Regions from separate parts of the Sinobaca sp. H24 genome, predicted to be linked through region 2. Evidence: riboswitches for the same ligand, from Rfam matches in the RefSeq annotation. Region 2 holds a riboswitch; the other holds the start of a gene.

What was found. Region 2 has a riboswitch for lysine ahead of MMY81_RS34030 (Na+/H+ antiporter NhaC family protein). Riboswitches for the same ligand answer to the same signal wherever they lie in the genome.
Region 1: it holds a riboswitch for lysine, as region 2 does, so the genes downstream of both, MMY81_RS00525 (Na+/H+ antiporter NhaC family protein) here and MMY81_RS34030 (Na+/H+ antiporter NhaC family protein) in region 2, are expected to answer to the same signal.

The regions. Positions count from the first base shown of each region.
Region 1 covers NZ_JALBWT010000001.1:81,815-87,538, forward strand. Annotated here, with positions in the region: gene MMY81_RS00510 (Asp23/Gls24 family envelope stress response protein) at 1-271, shown strand, start outside; gene MMY81_RS00515 (HAD-IIB family hydrolase) at 428-625, shown strand; gene MMY81_RS00520 (HAD hydrolase family protein) at 753-1,316, shown strand; lysine riboswitch at 1,440-1,614, shown strand; gene MMY81_RS00525 (Na+/H+ antiporter NhaC family protein) at 1,770-3,146, shown strand; gene MMY81_RS33655 (Na+/H+ antiporter NhaC family protein) at 3,109-3,330, shown strand; gene gbsB (choline dehydrogenase) at 3,389-4,600, opposite strand; gene betB (betaine-aldehyde dehydrogenase) at 4,694-5,724, opposite strand, start outside.
Region 2 covers NZ_JALBWT010000008.1:15,106-20,829, forward strand. Annotated here, with positions in the region: gene betB (betaine-aldehyde dehydrogenase) at 1-1,362, shown strand, start outside; gene MMY81_RS34025 (Na+/H+ antiporter NhaC family protein) at 1,438-2,109, opposite strand; gene MMY81_RS34030 (Na+/H+ antiporter NhaC family protein) at 2,112-2,993, opposite strand; lysine riboswitch at 3,139-3,312, opposite strand; gene MMY81_RS12325 (HAD family hydrolase) at 3,438-4,325, opposite strand; gene MMY81_RS12330 (Asp23/Gls24 family envelope stress response protein) at 4,484-5,173, opposite strand; gene MMY81_RS33360 (hypothetical protein) at 5,336-5,470, opposite strand; gene amaP (alkaline shock response membrane anchor protein AmaP) at 5,501-5,724, opposite strand, start outside.

The DNA.
Region 1 (5,724 bases), on a different contig from region 2:
TGGCAGCGGTAACCTGACAAAAGGTGTCAGCGCTGAAGTAGGAAAAACTCAGGCTGCCCTCGATGTAAATATTATTGTAGAATATGATAAAAGCATTCCAGCTATTTTTGAGGAAGTACAAACGCATGTTGCTCACGATATCGAGCGGATGACAGGCCTTGAAATCGTTGAAATTAATTTAACAGTAGACGACATTGATAAAGCCGGAGATGAAAAGCTGTCTCCTCCGGAAGAAGAACCAAAAAATACTGCACCACCGCGTGTTCAATAAATCTTGTAAAGCTGCCGGACCCCCGGCAGCTTTTTTTGGCTTTCCGGCGGCTTCATTTCTCATTCGATAACCCGGTAACTATGATAAAATAAGAAGGCAAACGTACGAATAGAGATTTTTCATATAGAACAAATAGAAAGAATGGAGAGAAGCTACATGAAAACAATTGCAATTGATATGGACGGCACTCTTCTACACGAAGACGGCTATGTGACGAAAGAAAACGCGTCTGCTTTAAAAAAGCTTCAGGAAAAAGGAGATAAAGTCGTTATCGCTACGGGAAGAGGTATGCCGGATGTGCAGCGGCTTCTTAACGAAGTAAACGTCAAAAACCGGACGGCATTATTTCTTTAAACGGCGCTATCGTTTCCTGGGGAGAGGATATTATCCGGGACGTTCATATGATCCGCGAAGATGCTGTCGCCTTAATGCATTGGCTTGATGAACAGCAGATTATTATCATGCCTATACGAATAAAGGAATTTATACGCCTCCGCAGTCCAGCGACTACTTCCGCAGTGACCTCGATGCTTTCACCTCCGGCCTCGACAACGGCGATGAAGTCAATGAGAAAATTTGGAAGGTGGCAGAGGGCCACCGTCGGAAATCAAAAATGAAAGAGCTTCCCGAGCCCGAATTTATTGAAGAAAATCAGATTACCGTTTATAAATTTCTTATTTTGTCCATGCTCGGAGACAAACTGCAGAACTGCCGCAGCAACTGGGAAGACGCGGAGAGCATCCACATTACCTCCTCAGGCCGGGATAACCTGGAAATCATGCATCCAAGCACGCAAAAAGGCATTGGACTAATGCATTTAACCGAACACGCCGGCCTTTCTATGGATAAGACCTTTGCAATTGGAGACAATTTTAACGATCTTCCTATGTTTGAAAAAGCAGCTACAAGCATTGCAATGGGAAATGCGGAACCGGAAGTGAAAAAAGCCGCTACATTTGAGACAACTCATCACAACGAAAGTGGTGTAGCGCACGCTATTGAAACATTTGTACTAAATGCTCCAGCCGGCAGCAGCCTGACGTAATAAAAGGTTTGCTTCCCTGCGGCCCCATTGTTATAATGATTTTTGAATAAATCATGAAATGAAGCAGTATGTAAGATAAACAAATGGACTGAAAACCCAATTTCATAGAGAAGCCTCATCGCTGGATGAGGTAGAGGCGCGGATGAAAAGGAGTATGTGCAGATAGGGTGACACCGATAACCTGAACAAAAAGGTTTCTCCGCCGAAATGCCCGGACAGGTCATCTTCCGGACGTTGGGCCTGTATTGAATAAATACAGGACTGCCGCAGCCATATCCTGCGGAGTGCTACCTGTTTTCACCGGATCCGAGGTGTCCGCTGCATGGTGACAGTCTGTCTCCGTGCAGTTTTTTTATTTCCTGCGGCCGGCCTTTTCTTTTTAAAAAATCAGGATACAGGCTTTTTGATATGTGCTGGCATACGTACGCTTCATGACGAATTGGAGGAATCATAATGGAAGAATTATCTGCGTTGTCGCTCTTGCCGCCACTTTTGGCTCTGGCGATGATTATTATTACACGAAAGGTTCTGCCATCCCTTGGGCTGGGTATTTTAATCGGTGCTCTCCTTATTAACGATTGGTCCGTGCTGGCTTCGATCTCATACATATGGTCCATTTTCACCGGTTTTTTCTACACGGATGGGGCCATTAACACGTGGGAGCTCTATATCATCTTCTTTCTGCTTATTCTCGGTGTGATGGCGGCCTTAATCAGCCTTTCCGGCGGGAGCAGAGCTTTTGGGGAATGGGCGCTGCGCCGGGTCAAAACAAGAACCGGTGCGCAGCTGGTAACCTTTTTGTTCGGTATTTTAATATTTATAGACGATTATTTCAACAGCTTGACGGTCGGCCAGGTAAGCCGTCCTTTAACAGATCGACATGGTATTTCCAGAGCAAAGCTCGCCTATATCGTCGACTCTGTTGCAGCGCCTGTTTGTGTCATTGTACCGCTTTCCAGCTGGGGTGCTTACATTATCACGATTATTGCCGGCATCCTTGAGTCCTACCAGGTAAATCAATACAGCGGCCTGCAGGCATTTTTGTATATGATTCCGATGAACTTCTATGCAATAACAGCTCTTCTGCTCGTTCTTCTGATGATTGTATGGAAAACAGATATTGGCCCGATGAAAAAACACGAGCGCCGCGCGCTTGAGGACGGTATTCTTTTTGACAGTTCCAAGCTTGGTGTACCGGGCGAAACGGGCGATCAGCTTGATGAGTTGACCGGCCGTGTTCGTGATCTTGTGCTTCCTATCGTTATTCTTGTCGCTGCAACGATCGTATTTATGGTCATCACTGGTGCCCAAAATGCGGAAACTGTAACGGTGTTAAGCGTTTTTGCCGAAACAGATGTGTCCGCTTCTCTCGTCTACGGCGGACTTATTGGATTAGCCGTCGCTTTTATCCTTACCCTCACTAAAAAGCCTAAGTCTTCTATGGTAGGTAAAGCAGGAGCTGCGGGTATTAAAGCAATGATGCCGGCTATTTATATTCTGATTCTCGCCTGGATCATTGTAGCCGTGATAGACGAGCTGCAGACAGGAGCATATCTTGCTGAATTAATCGATGGCAGTATTCCGTTATTTCTTCTGCCCCTGCTGCTGTTTATTGTTGCCGGCTTTATGGCGTTTTCAACCGGCACGTCCTGGGGAACATTTTCGCTCCTTCTTCCGATTGCCGGAGAAATTGCAGCAACGCTCGATATTACGATGATGCTGCCTTTCTTAGCCTCTGTTCTGGCCGGTTTCTATTTTCGGGGATCACTGTTCCCCTATTTCCGATACGACGATTCTCTCGTCCACGGGAGCCGGAAGCCACCATATTGATCATGTCGTGACACAGCTCCCATATGCCCTCATTGCAGCCGGAGCATCTTCTGCCGGGTATATTGTTCTTGGCCTGTCCGGAAGCATGTGGCTCGGCCTGGTAACGGCTGTCGTGCTGCTTGTAGCTGCTGTCTATCTTATAAAAGTGTTTTTATCCAAATCAGCTCCAGCTTCCGCCTCATAAAAATATAAATACCTAAAAAACCTGCGGATCTGACATCCGCAGGTTTTTTGATTATATTCTATTGGATAGAGCTTGGTACCTGGTTAAAGCAGCGCTTGTAGATCCACTGATAGTCACGCTCTTTAAGATCTCTTGGATTTCCTTCTGTCTGAGGGTCTTTCATGGCTTCTTTAGAAAGACGATCGATCATGTCAGAAGATACGCCCTGTTCTTCGAGATTAGGGATATCCAGATCTTCAGCAAGATCATACATCCACTTCACAGAAGCTTTTGCAGCTTCTTCGGTTGTCATATCTGCTGTATTGATGCCAAAAGCCTGTGCCATACGGGCAAAGCGCTCAGGAGCACCTTTCCAGTTATATTCCATAACAGGTCCCATCATCGTTGCTACACACTGACCGTGCGCAACAGGGATAATACCGCCAAGCGTCTGGCTCATTGCGTGGGCTGCACCCGCGGACTCGCTTCCGTAGGAAAGACCGGCAAGCATAGCAGCCTGCGCCATTCCATAACGGGCTTCCAGATCGGCACCGTCTGCATAGGCACGACGAATGTATTTAGATGCATACTCCATTGCCATTAGGGCTACAGCATCTGTAACAGGCTGAGCAAACTTCATCGTGTAGCACTCTACCGCGTGGGCAATTGCATCGATACCTGTCATTGCTGTTACGTGAGGCGGCATGGACACATGAAGCTGCGGGTCAAGAATCGTAAGGTGAGCCGCGATTAACGGACCGCCTGTATTAAATTTAAATTCGCGCTCTTCGTCCGTGATAACGGCCCACTGCGTTACTTCAGAACCGGTTCCAGCTGTTGTAGGAATCGTTGTAAGCGGCGGGATGCGGTTTTCGAGCGGTTTTTTGCCGTCTGCTGCTTCGTAGTCCAGTACCGAACCTTCATGAACAGCTTCTACACCAATAGCTTTCGCTGTATCCATAGAGCTTCCGCCTCCGACTGCTACAAGACCGTTGCATCCTTCTTCTTTAAAGACTTTTGATCCTTCTGCAATTAAACGTACCGGTGGGTTAGGCTCGACTTTATCGAAAAGCACAACCTCCACGCCTGCTTTTTTTAAATGTTCAATAACTGGATCTACGACGCCGGCTTTATAGATGCCAGGATCTGTAGCAAGAAGAACTTTTGTTGCGCCAAGCGCTTTTACTTCTTCCCCAATGTGCTTAATGGAACCAATTCCGTGTTTGATTGCTGTTGGCAGTTCAAACGTATGATAACTTAACATAGATTCTACTTTCATATTCAAACTCATATACAATTCCTCCTATAGGACCGTTGTTTTTTATATTTGATGTATTGTAAAGTCTCAGGTCTATGCCTGGTGTCCCAGGCACAGGACCTATTACTAAGCGAACCAGTTAATGGCTGCAGGCTTCTTGTTTCGGAAAATGTGCTTCACTTCTGTGTATTCTTCCAGGCCGATATGGCCAAGCTCACGGCCGAAACCGGACTGCTTGTATCCGCCCCACGGTGCCTGCGCAAAGTATGGATGGAAATCATTAATCCAGACAGTACCCATGCGGAGTTTTGCTGCTACACTTTCCGCTTTCGCGATGTCATTAGTAAAGACGGCGCCGGCCAGGCCGTAAATCGTATCGTTGGCCAGCGTTACCGCTTCTTCTTCTGTCTTAAATGTTTCAATGGTAAGAACCGGACCGAATACTTCCTCCTGAACGATTCTCATATCCGCTTTGCATTCTGTAAAGATAGTAGGCAGGTAGAACGAACCGTTCTGCAGCTCCTCCTGTTCTGGACGGGAACCGCCGAGAGCAAGCTTTGCTCCTTCCTGCTTTCCAATCTCTACATATTTTTCTACCTTGGCACGGTGTTCATTGGAGATAAGCGGCCCGGACTGGGTGCTTTCGTCAAATCCATTGCCAAGTTTAATATTTTTAGAGCGTTTCACGAGCTCTTCTACAAATTCATCATGAATGCTTTCTTCTATAATAAGACGGGACCCGGCAGAGCATACCTGACCGCCGTGGAAAAATACCGCATTCATGGCCTGGTCGACCGCTGTATCAAAATCTGCGTCGGCGAACACGATATTCGGATTCTTTCCACCAAGCTCAAGCGCAATTTTCTTTACGTTTACGCTGGCGGCCTGCATGATTTTCTTGCCTGTTTCGATGCCTCCGGTAAAAGAGATCAGATCAACGTCCACATTTTCGGAAAGTTCGGCTCCAACAGTAGCACCAGGGCCCAATACAAGGTTGGCTACGCCTTTAGGAAAACCAGCTTCTTCCATTAACTCAAATACCTTTACTGTCGTAAGCGGCGTGATTTCACTTGGCTTTACTACAATGGTATTTCCGGCAGCCAGTGCCGGCGCAATTTTCCACGCTGCCTGAAGCAGTGGATAATTCCATGGAGTAA
Region 2 (5,724 bases):
GGAGACAGGGAAGATTCCCGGGCTGCAATTCAGGCGGCACGCGAAGCCTTCGATAACGGTGAATGGGCCGGTACGCCGGCAGCTATTAGAGGAGATCTAGTACAAAAGATAGCTGACTTTATTAGACGTGATAATGAAGAGATGGCAGAGTTGGAAACACTTGATACCGGAAAAACAATGGTGGAAAGCCGCGCAGATATGGATGATATTGCGGGCGTATTCCAGTATTTTGCAGGGCTTGCCGACAAAAATGGGGGAGAAGTGATCGCCTCGCCTCTTCCGGATTCTGAAAGCCGTGTAGTTAGAGAGCCGGTCGGTGTATGTGGACAAATTACTCCTTGGAACTATCCACTGCTTCAGGCAGCCTGGAAAATTGCCCCGGCGCTGGCAGCAGGAAATACAATTGTAGTAAAGCCAAGTGAAATTACACCGCTTACGACCGTAAAGGTATTTGAGTTAATGGAAGAAGCCGGATTTCCAAAAGGAGTTGCCAATCTTGTATTAGGATCCGGGGCATCGGTTGGAGCTGAGCTTTCCGAAAATGTTGATGTAGACCTGATTTCTTTTACCGGAGGTATCGACACAGGAAAGAAAATCATGCAGGCAGCAAGCGTAAACGTAAAGAAAATTGCGCTTGAGCTTGGCGGAAAAAACCCGAATATTATTTTTGCTGACGCAGACTTTGATACAGCAGTTGATCAGGCGATGAACGCTGTATTTTTCCACGGCGGCCAGGTGTGTTCTGCCGGTTCACGTCTTATTATAGAAGAAAGCATTCACGACGAATTTGTAGAGGAGCTTGTGAAACGCTCTAAAAATATTAAGCTGGGCAATGGTTTTGACGAAAGCACCCAGTCCGGACCGCTTATATCCAATGAGCATCGCGCCAAGGTGGAGAAGTATGTAGAAATAGGGCAGGAAGAAGGAGCAAAGCTTGTTCTCGGTGGTTCCCGTCCTCAGGAGAAAGAACTGCAGAATGGTTCGTTCTATCTGCCGACTATCTTTACAGAGTGTAAGGCGGATATGAGAATTGTGCAGGAGGAAGTATTCGGTCCGGTTCTTACTATTGAGACGTTCCAAACAGAAGAGGAAGCCGTAACGCTCGCTAACGACACCATTTACGGTCTGGCGGGTGCTGTATTTACAAATGATATCGCCAAAGCGGAAAGTGTAGCAGCACAGCTTCGTATGGGTACGGTCTGGATTAACGACTTTCATCCATACTTTGCCCAGGCTCCCTGGGGCGGGTACAAGCAGTCCGGGTTTGGCCGGGAGCTCGGTCATATCGGCTTTGAGGAGTATACAGAAGTGAAACATATTTTCCGTAATAAAAAGCCGGCAGCCCTTAACTGGTTCGCGTAACAAAAATACTCTATGTTCGTGAACAAGAAAAACAGCAAAAGCCGGAATCTGTTTTAAACAGGTTCCGGCTTTTTATTATGCTGAAGCTGTCGTTGATTTGGACAGAATTATTTTCATGATATAGACGACTGCTACCAGAAGGATCACAGCGGTTAACAGCCCAAGCCACATGCTTCCGGATACTCCAAGAACAAGGTAGCCTATAGAAGAGGCTCCGGCTGCAATCAGGGCGTAAGGAAGCTGTGTCACTACGTGATCGATATGATGGCTTCCTGCTCCGGTAGACGAAAGAATTGTCGTATCGGAAATAGGTGAACAGTGATCTCCAAAAATAGAACCGGCCAGCACAGAGGCTAAGAAAGGCAGCATCATTGTAATATCAAGCGTAGCTGCAATTTCTCCGGCAATCGGAAGAAGAAGCGAAAATGTTCCCCAGGATGTCCCGGTCGAGAAAGCCATAAAGCCGGCTACAATAAACAGCAGCAGAGGCAGTAGGAACAGCGGAATGCTGCCGTCAATTAATGCAGCCAGGTATGCTCCGGTCTGCAGCTCATCGATAACAGCTACAATGATCCAGGCAAGAATTAAAATATAAATAGCCGGCATCATTGCTTTAATACCCGCTGCTCCTGCTTTGCCGACCATAGAAGACTTTGGCTTTTTAGTGAGGGTAAGAATAAGAGCCGCGGCTAATCCAATCAGACCGCCGTACACAAGAGATGCGGACACATCTGTTTCAGCAAACACGCTCAGTACGTAACCGTTTCTGCATTTTGAGCACCAGTGATGATCATAAAGACGATCGTTGCGGCTACAAGAATAACGATAGGAAGAACAAGGTCGCGGACGCGGCCGGTTAATTCATCAAGCTGTCCGCCTGTTTCGCCCGGTATGCCAAGCTTGGAGCTGTCAAACAGCACGCCTTCCTCAAGTGCGAGGCGCTCGTGTTTTTTCATTGGTCCGATATCAGTCTTCCAGACAATCATCAGAAGAACGAGCAGAAGGGCCGTAATCGCATAGAAGTTCATTGGAATCATGTACAAAAATGCCTGCAGACCGCTGTATTGATTTACCTGATAGGATTCAAGGATTCCGGCAATAATCGTAATAATATAAGCGCCCCAGCTGGAAAGCGGCACAATAACGCAGACAGGAGCGGCGACAGAATCAACAATATAGGCAAGTTTTGCCCGGGAGATCCCGTGACGGTCGGTTAAAGGACGGCTTACCTGACCTACAGTAAGGCTGTTAAAATAATCATCAATAAATATTAAGATACCGAATAAAAAGGTAACCAGCTGGGCACCGGTTCTTGTTTTGACACGGCGCAGGGCCCATTCTCCAAAAGCTCTGCTGCCCCCGGAAAGACTGATTAAGGCAGCCATGACACCGAGAATAAGCAGAAAGAAAATAATATAAAGCTCCCACGTATTAATGGCGCCATCCGTGTAGAAAAAACCGGCAAAAATAGACCATATGTATGAGAGGGAAGCAAGCAAAGACCAGTCGTTGATGAGCAGGGCACCGATTAAAATACCTAAACCCAGAGAAGGCAGAACCTTCTTTGTAACAATAATCATCGCAAGAGCCAGAAGAGGCGGCAGAAGCGACAGAGCAGATAATTCTTCCATTATTATTCCTCCAGTTCATCATGAAGCATACGTATGACAGCGCAATTCACCAAAGCCTGTATCCTGATTTATAAATGGCCGCAGGCAATAAAAAAACTGCATGGAGACAGACTGTCACCATGCAGCGGACACCTCGGATCCGGTGAAAACAGGTAGCTCTCCGCAGTTGATTCTGCGGCAGTCCTGTATTTATTTAATACAGGCCCAATGCCCGGAAGATGACCTGTCCGGGCATTTCGGCGGAGAACCCTTTTTGTACAGGTTATCGGTGTCACCCTATCTGTACATACTTCTTTTCGTCCGCGCCTCTACCTCATCGAGCGATGAGGCTTTTCTATAAAATTGGATGTTCAGTCATTCTGTGTGTTTTCCATACCGCTTCATTCACATAATTTATTCAAAAATAATTATAACAATGGCTTCATGAGGAAAGCAAACCTTTTATCAGGATAAGCTGCTGCCTGCTGGAGTGTTCAGTACAAACGTTTCAATAGCATGCGCTACGCCGCTTTCATTATGATGCGTTGTTTCAAACGTTGCTGCTTTTTTTACTTCCGGTTCGGCGTTTCCCATCGCAATGCTCGTAGCTGCTTTTTCAAACATAGGCAGGTCGTTAAAGTTATCTCCTATCGCATAGGTTTTATCCATAGAAAGCCCGGCATGCTCGGTTAAATGCATTAGGCCAATTCCTTTTTGGGTGTTTGGATGCATAATTTCCAGGTTATCACGACCGGAAGAGGTAATATGGATACTTTCCTGGTCTTCCCAGCTGTTTCGGCATCCCTGCAGCTTCTCTCCAAGCATAGACAAAATAAGAAATTTATAAACGGTAATCTGGTTTTCTTCAATAAATTCAGGGGCGGGAAGGTCTTTCATTTTGGATTTCCGGCGGTGGCCCTCTGCAACGTTCCAAATGCGTTCATTTACCTCATTGCCGTTATCGAGGGTGGCTGTGAAGGCATCAAGGTCACTGCGGAAATAGTCACTCGACTGCGGGGGAGTATAAATGCCTTTGTTCGTATAGGCATGATAGTAAATCTGCTGCTCATCGAGCCAGTGCATTAAAGCGACAGCATCCTCGCGGATCATGTGTACTTCCCGGATTATTTCCTCTCCCCAGGAAATGATGGCGCCATTTAAGGAAATGATACCATCAGGCTTTACGTTTACTTCTTGTAAAAGACGCTGAACATCAGGCATGCCTCTTCCTGTAGCAATTACGACTTTATCTCCGTTTTCCTGAAGCTTTTCCAGAGCCGTGGCATTTTCCTTTGTTATATAGCCTTCTTCGTGGAGAAGGGTGCCATCCATGTCAATTGCAATTGTTTTCATATAGCTTCTCTCCATTCTTTCTATTTTTCTGTATAAAAGGTCTCTGTTGTCGTGTATGCTTTTTTATTTTATCATATTTACCCGGGCATCGAATGAAAAATGAAACCGCATGGAAAGCGAAAAGAAAAAGCTGCCGGTTGCCGGCAGCTTTAAGATAATTATTGAACACGAGGCGGAGCTGGATCTTTAGGTTCTTCTTCCGGAGGAGCTAGTTTCTCATCCCCGGCTTTGTCGATATCATCGACCGTCAAATTAATTTCTACAATTTCCAAGCCGGTCATTCGTTCAATGTCATGAGCGACATGAGTCTGTACTTCTTCAAAAATAGCTGGAATGCTTTTATCGTATTCTACAATAATATTTACATCAAGAGCAGCCTGGGTTTTTCCTACCTCTGCGCTGACGCCCTTTGTCAGGTTTCCGCTGCCGAGACGATCTGTAATACCTTCCACAACACCGCCGCTCATTCCTACAATGCCGTCTACACGCATCAATGCGACAGCGGCAATTTTCTTCACTACTTCCTCATCAATTAAAATGGAAGTGGAAGAGGGCGGATTGTTCGGTGTGTTTGTTGAAAGGCTGCTCGTGGCTGTTGCTGGAACAGATGACGTAGAAGCCGGAGCGTTGTCTTTTGTGTCAGCAGGAAGATTATCCTTTTTTTCTGAGGGTGAATCACTGGACGTTTGAACCGGTGTGCGTCCTTCCATGTTTCTGGCCGGAGAGCCCGGGCCTCCCATACGCTCAGCTGACTCTTTCTGCTCTTCTGCCGGAGAGGCCTCCGGCTTATTGCTTCTTCTCTGTGATTCGCTTCTTTTTTTATTTTCTCCGTTTGGTCCATTCTGCATAATAAATGCCTCCTAAATAATAGTAGTAACATTCCCACGGCCGCCGGTATTATCTGCGGGCGGTCAAAAACTCCATCGTTTTCCGGGTTGCATCCTGAAAATCCCTGTGTCCGTCGAGCTGTCTTCCAATTAGGTAGCCTGCTGCTAGAAAGATGGCTACAACTAGTGCTTCACCGAATCCCGAAAGATAATTCCGAGAAGCAGTGCCAATACTGTACATACGATTCGTCCTCTGTAGTCGATCCATTGTTTGGAGGATGCTGTATCCGGCTGGTTCATATCTCTTTCTTCATTCATTATTTGTACACCACCTTATAGAATGTATAATTACTGAACTCTGGAAACTTTCGGTCCTTTAGGAACGGACTGGCTTGGTTCAAGATTATCTTTAATAATGACGTCAAACGTTTTAACATCCATTTCAGTGATGCGCTCCAAATCAGCTTTTGCTGCTTCCTGGATTTTTTCGGAAAGCGTCTGGATAGGAGCTTTTCCATTAATAGTAATATGGGCCCTGACGTTCAGGACATTATCGGATTCGATATGCTGAA